2 regions of the Variovorax sp. LARHSF232 genome follow, and region 2 is predicted to be linked to the other one. Evidence: riboswitches for the same ligand, from Rfam matches in the RefSeq annotation. Region 2 holds a riboswitch; the other holds the start of a gene.

Region 1 (3,394 bases), on a different contig from region 2:
GCGCGCTCCAAGATCCGCCACTACCTGAAGACCCTGGCGCAGGCCGAATCCGAAACGCTGGGCGAACGCCTGCTGGCCCAGGCGCTACGCGCCGAAGGCCTGGGCAGCCTGCCGGCCGACGACGAAGAGCACCAGGCGATGTGGGAGAAGCTGCTGCGCTTCACCGGCAACCGCACGCGCGCCGAACTGCTGACCGACATCGGCCTGGGAAGGCGCATCGCCACCATCGTGGCCAAGCGGCTGATGGCCCTCTTGGGCGAGCGCGGCGAGAAGCCGGACGCGCTGATGCTGAGCCGCGAACGCTTCACCGCGCATGAGACGGTGTCGCAAGGCGCCGTCACCCTGGATGGCAGCGAGAACTCCTCGGTGCGCTTCGCCCTGTGCTGCCGTCCCATTCCGGGCGACGAGATCGTCGGCTACCTGGGGCATGGCGAGGGCCTGGTGGTCCACACCGAGCAATGCGGCGTCGGCCAGCGCCTGCGCTATCGCGACAGCGAGCGCTTCTTCGCGGTCGAATGGGCGGACGAGCCGGTGCGCACCTTCGAGACCGGCGTCATCATCACCGTGCGCAACGACAAGGGCGTGCTGGCGCGTGTGGCAGCGTCGCTCTCGGCCGCCGAAGCCGACATCACCCACGTGGAGATGTCGGAAGAAGTGCCACAGGACTCGACCGACCTGCGCTTCGTGATCGCCGTGCGCGACCGCGTGCACCTGGACGCGGTGCTTCGCGCGGTGCGGCGAACGCCTTCGGTGCTGAGCGCCGTGCGCACCGTGCCTGCGCCTTAAGCAGGCGTCGGGTAGCGCACCTCCAGCACCTCGATCTCGTGCACGCCGCCGGGCGTGACCAGCTTCACCACGTCGCCTTCGCGCGCTTTCAGCAAGGATCGGGCGATGGGCGAGATCCAGCTCACCTGGTGCTGGCTGCTTTCGGCTTCGTCGATGCCCAGGATGGTGACGCTGTTTTCCTCGCCGTGCTCGTCGGCATAGGTGACGGTGGCGCCGAAGAAGACCTGGTCGCGGCCGTGGTGAACCGAGGGGTCGGTCACCTCGGCGATTTCCAGCCGCTTGGTGAGGAAACGGATGCGCCGGTCGATCTCGCGCAGGCGCTTCTTGCCATAGAGGTAGTCGCCGTTTTCCGAGCGATCGCCGTTCTTGGCGGCCCAGTGCACGGCCTCCACCACCTTGGGCCGCTCCTCGTCCATCAGTTGCAGAAGTTCCGCGCGCAGACGGGCGAAGCCGCCCGGCGTCATGTAGTTGCGGGTGCCGGCGGGAATGGACGGCAGCGATGCGCCGTCTTCCTCATCGTCGGTGTCGCTTTCCTTGGTGAATGCCTTGTTCATCTGCCTATCTCGTGCATGTCTCTTCGCGCGTTCGATGATAGTTTGCGACTAGAATTCGCCCACTGCAGGAGAGCGGGCATCCATGCCCCACCGAAGGCGCAAACTCCCATAAACGCTCAGGTCGGCCCCAAGTCAAGAGGGGCCTCGTACTGCAGATACTGAAAAAGCCGTCTGGAGAGCCGTCGCGCAACATGCGCGCGACGCACCGAAGGAGCAAGTCCGCTGCGGGTGCAGCGGATGAATCTCTCAGGTACCAAGGACAGGGGGAGCGGCAACTTGGACGGCATTCGCGTGCGTTCCGGTTGCCCATCGCTCCCCGATGGCATCCACGCATTTGCCTGTCGTTCAAGCGCTGCACCTTCGAAAGGTACTGCAATGCGCGTGATCGTCCTCGGCGCCGGCCTGCTCGGCACCACCTCGGCCTACTACCTCCAGAAACTCGGCCACGAAGTGACCGTGATCGACCGGCAGGGCACCCCGGCCGCCGAAACCAGCTTCGCCAACGGCGGCCAGATCTCCGTGAGCCATGCCGAGCCCTGGGCCAACCCCGGTGCGCCGCTGAAGCTCCTGCAATGGCTGGGCAAGGAAGACGCCCCCTTGCTCTTTCGCCTGCGGGCCGATGTTCGCCAGTGGCTGTGGGGCCTGTCCTTCCTGCGTGAATGCACGCCCGCGCGCACTCGCCACAACATCGAGCAGATCGTGCGCCTGGGCACCTACAGCCGCGGCAATCTGCAGGAGCTGCGCCGCGACACCGGCATTGCCTATGACCAGCGCAGCCAGGGCATCCTGCACTTCTATACCAACCAGAAGGAGTTCGATGCCGCCCTGGCGCCGGCCGAACAGATGCGCCAGCTGGGCTGCGAGCGCCGCGTGATCTCGGCCGACGAGGCGGTGGCGCTGGAGCCAGCGCTGGCCCACATCCGCCCGCAACTGGCCGGCGCCACCTACACCGCAGAAGACGAATCGGGCGACGCCAACGCCTTCGCGCGCGAGCTGGCCAAGCTGGCCCAGGCCAAGGGCGTACAGTTCCTGATGAGCCACACCATCACCGCGTTGCGGGAAGCTGGCGGGCGGCTGGACCACATCGAAGTGACCGACGCCACCGGCCGCTTCCAGCGCATCCGCGGCGACGCCTACGTGCTGGCCATGGGCTCTTTCAGCCCGCTGCTGGCTGCACCCCTGGGCATTCGGCTGCCGATCTACCCGGCCAAGGGCTACTCGGTGACGCTGCCGGTGAAGGACGCCAGCCGCGCCTATGAAACCTCGCTGACCGACGACGAATTCAAGCTGGTCTTCTCGCGCTACACCTCGGCCCAGGGCGATCGCATGCGCATCGCCGGCACGGCCGAGCTCAACGGCTACGACCGCGACCTCAACCAGGTGCGCTGCGAAGCCATCGTGCGCCGGGTCGAAGCGTTGTTCCCGGGTGCCGGCGACACCACGCAGGCCCAGTTCTGGACCGGGCTGCGGCCGGCCACGCCGAGCAACGTGCCGATCATCGGCAAGTCGAAGCTTTCCAACCTCTTCCTCAACACCGGCCACGGCACCTTGGGCTGGACCCATGCCTGCGGCTCGGGCAAGTCGATCGCCCGCATCGTGAGCGGGCTCGCGCCCGAGGTGGATTTCGCTTTTGCCGGCATGCCGGCACCCGCGGCTGGCCGGCTGATGCCGGCCTGATTCAGGCCACCACCGGCCGGCCCGTGCGCACGGCTTGCAGAAAGCCCTGCACCACCGCATTGGCCGGCCCGGCGCGCCAGACGCAATAGGCTTCCGAGCGCGCCGCCTCGCCTTCCAGCGGCCGGAACACGGCCCCGCGCAGGGCTGCGTGGCGCATGGCATCGGGCACCAGCGCCACGCCCATGCCCTGCGACACCAGCGAGACCACCGACATCCAGTGGCGCACCTCGTGCCGAACCTCGGGCGCAAAGCCCGCGTCGGCGCAGATGCCCAGGATGCGCTCGTGATAGTCCGGCGAGACGCTGCGGGCGAACAGCACGAAGGGCTCGCCCTTCAGCTGCGCCGGATCCACCGTGCGCCGCCGTGCCAGCCGATGC
Region 2 (3,394 bases):
GCGACAAGATCTTGGCCGTCTCGCCCATGAAGCGCACGCCCGACACCACCAGCGTGCGCGCCGCATGGTCGCGGCCGAAGCGCGCCATCTCCAGCGAATCGCCGACCAGGCCGCCGGTTTCCTCGGCCAGGTCCTGCAGGTCGGGGTGCACGTAGTAGTGCGACACCATCACCGCGTTGCGCTCGGCCAGCAGGCGGCGGATTCGCTCCTTCAGTGCGGCGCGCTCGGTCTGCGTGGGCTCGACCGGCACGCGGGCCCAGGCATGGCGCGTGTTGCACACGGTGCCGGCCGGCTGCTCGAAATCGACTTCGACGATGACGGAAGATGCGTCAGCAGAAGACATGCTCACAGCCCCACGAAGCGCATCGACAGATCGATGGCCTTGACGTCCTTGGTGAGCGCGCCGATCGAGATGCGGTCGACACCGGTCTCGGCCAGGGCGCGAACGCTTTCCAATGTCACGCCGCCGGAAATCTCCAGTACGGCGCGCGCATCCGCGTCGCCCGCTGCCGCGTTGCGGCGCACGGCCTCGCGCAGGGTGGGCAGATCCATGTTGTCCAGCAGCACCATGCGGGCGCCGTTGGCCAGCGCGACCTCGAGTTGGTCCAGGGTTTCCACCTCGATCTGCACGAACTTGGCAGCGGGCCCTGCGGCAGCCGCGGCACGCAGTGCGGCCGCCACGCCACCGGCGGCGGCGATGTGGTTTTCCTTGATGAGGATGGCGTCGTACAGGCCGATGCGGTGATTGGTGCCGCCGCCCACGCCCACCGCGTACTTCTGCGCCAGGCGCAGCCCCGGCAAGGTCTTGCGGGTGTCGACGATGCGTGCGCGCGTGCCGCGCACGGCTTCCACGTACTGCGCGGTGCGGGTGGCCACCGCGCTCAGCAGTTGCAGGAAGTTGAGCGCGGTGCGCTCGGCACTGAGCAGGCCGCGGGCCTCGCCCTCGATGGTCAGCACGGTCTGGCCGGGCTCGCAATGCTGGCCCTCGCTGCGCTGCCAGGTCAGCCTGGCCTGCGGCTCCAGCTGCTGCAGCACGGCCTCGACCCAGGGCGTGCCGCAGAGCACCGCGTTTTCGCGCGTCAACACACGCGCAGTGGCGCGCCGGCCGGCCGGCACCAGGGCGGCGGTCAGGTCGCCGGCGCCCACGTCTTCTTGCAGGGCGCGGCGCGCGTCGGCGCGCGCCAGTTCGGCCACGCTGGCCGTGGAAAAATCGAAAGGGGTGGTCATGTCGAGGGTTTGATGGGCCAAGAGCGGACGCTGCCAACACGGGCCGCGCCAGCCTGCATTTTGCCGGCAGCGCCGGCGCCACGCTGGGCCCGGCCATCCCTTACACTTCCGGCGTCAGGAGAGAGCCCCGCATTCGATGACGGGGCCGCCGAAGGCGCAGGACCTCCGAGAGAGGGCCCGAACGCTCAGGCAAAAGGACTGACAAGGCGCCCTGCTGTTGCAGGACGTTTCCCGGCTGGAGAGAGGTGCAACGCCGTACAAGGCGTGGCACCCACCGAAGGAGCAAACCCCGATCGTGGGGCGAATCTCTCAGGTAAAGCGGACAGCAGGGGTGGCCCATGGCATGCGCCATGGAATTCGACTGCCCCTATTGGAGAAAGCGCCTTGACCGCCGCATCCGACGAACTGTTCAAGACCCCGCTGTACCCGCTCCACGTGGAGCTCGGCGCGCGCATGGTGCCCTTTGCCGGCTATTCCATGCCGGTTCAATATCCCAGCGGCCTGATGGCCGAGCACAAGCACACCCGCGAGGCCGCCGGCCTGTTCGACATCTCGCACATGGGCCAGCTGCGCCTGCAAGGCCCCGACGCCGCCGCCGCCTTCGAAAGCCTGATGCCGGTCGACGTGATCGGCCTGGCCCCCGGCAAGCAGCGCTACGGCCTGCTGCTGAACGATGAAGGCGGCATCCTGGACGACCTGATGTTCTTCAACGAAGGCCACGACTCGCTCTTCGTCATCGTCAATGGCGCCTGCAAGGCGGCGGACATCGCCCACATCCAGGCGCGCATCGGCAAGCGCTGCGCCGTGCTGCCCATGCCCGCGCACGCCCTGCTCGCGCTGCAGGGCCCGCAGGCCGTCACCGCCCTCACCCGCCTGTCGCCCGGCATCGAGCGCTTCGTCTTCATGACCGGCGGCGCGGTGCAGATCGGCGGCATTCCTGCCTTTGCCACCCGCAGCGGCTACACCGGCGAAGACGGCTTCGAGATTTCCGTGGCGGCTGATCAGGCGCAGGCGCTGGCGCGCCTGCTGCTGGCCCAGCCCGAGGTCTTGCCCATCGGCCTGGGCGCGCGCAACTCGCTGCGGCTGGAAGCGGGCCTGTGCCTGTACGGCAACGACATCGACACCAGCACCACGCCGGTGGAAGCCTCGCTCAACTGGGCGATCCAGAAGGTGCGCCGCGACGGCGGCGCGCGCGCCGGCGGCTTTCCGGGCGCCAACAAGATCCTGGCGCAGCTGGCCGTGTCGGCCGACCTGGCCGGCCATGTGGACCAGAAGATCCTCACGCGCAAGCGCGTCGGCCTGGTTGCGCTGGAACGCGTTCCCGTGCGCGAGGGCAGCGAGCTGCAGTCCTTCGAAGGCAAGGCCATCGGCCAGGTGACCAGCGGCCTGCTTGGCCCCACGGCCGACCGGCCCGTCGCCATGGGCTACGTGGCCACCGCCTTCTCGGAGCCCGGCACCCGCATCCAGGCCATCGTGCGCGGCAAGCCGGTGCCGATGGAAGTCAGCACCCTCCCCTTTGTTCCGACCCGCTACTACCGCGGATAGATTTCTCCTTCCTCTCTTCATTTTCAATCTGGAGCCAAGCATGACTCTCAAGTACACCAAAGACCATGAATGGGTTTCCGTCGACGGCGACAACGCCACCGTCGGCATCACCCAGCATGCGCAGGACGCGCTGGGCGACGTGGTCTTCGTCGACCTGCCCCAGGTGGGCAACGACTATGCGCAGGGCGAGGTGGCCGGCGTGGTCGAGTCGGTCAAGGCCGCGGCCGATGTCTACATGCCGCTCGCAGGCGAAGTCGTCGAAGTCAACGAGGCGCTGCGCGCCGACCCTTCGCTCGCCAACAGCGACCCGATGGGTGCCGGCTGGTTCTTCAAGGTGAAGCTGGCCGAGCCGAGCCAGCTCGACGGCCTGATGGACGCCACCAGCTACGAGAAATTCTCCGCCGCAGCCTGATCGGCCTGCCGCCTGCTCCCCACCTTTTGCTGCTGTCCGCCATGCCGACTTCTTCTTCCGCCCTGACGCCCCCCACCACGCCCACGCTTCGCGAGCTCGAGAACCACGAAGAGTTCATTGCCCGCCATATCGGCATCGACGCGGAAGATGAAGCCGCCATGCTGCGGGTGGTCGGCGCCGCCACGCGCGCCGAGCTGATCGACGGCATCG

The links. A riboswitch is a leader RNA that binds a small molecule or an ion and turns the genes downstream of it on or off. The one in region 2 is predicted to bind glycine.
Region 1: it holds a riboswitch for glycine, as region 2 does, so the genes downstream of both, ACIPRI_RS11370 (D-amino acid dehydrogenase) here and gcvT (glycine cleavage system aminomethyltransferase GcvT) in region 2, are expected to answer to the same signal.

Annotation. Positions count from the first base shown of each region.
Region 1 is NZ_JBIXJS010000003.1:534,916-538,309, reverse strand. It holds gene ACIPRI_RS11380 (RelA/SpoT family protein) at 1-786, shown strand, start outside; gene greB (transcription elongation factor GreB) at 783-1,340, opposite strand; glycine riboswitch at 1,502-1,613, shown strand; gene ACIPRI_RS11370 (D-amino acid dehydrogenase) at 1,716-3,017, shown strand; gene ACIPRI_RS11365 (LysR family transcriptional regulator) at 3,019-3,394, opposite strand, start outside.
Region 2 is NZ_JBIXJS010000009.1:89,782-93,175, reverse strand. It holds gene nadA (quinolinate synthase NadA) at 1-343, opposite strand, end outside; gene nadC (carboxylating nicotinate-nucleotide diphosphorylase) at 346-1,227, opposite strand; glycine riboswitch at 1,333-1,438, shown strand; glycine riboswitch at 1,453-1,563, shown strand; gene gcvT (glycine cleavage system aminomethyltransferase GcvT) at 1,612-2,772, shown strand; gene gcvH (glycine cleavage system protein GcvH) at 2,813-3,184, shown strand; gene gcvP (aminomethyl-transferring glycine dehydrogenase) at 3,226-3,394, shown strand, end outside.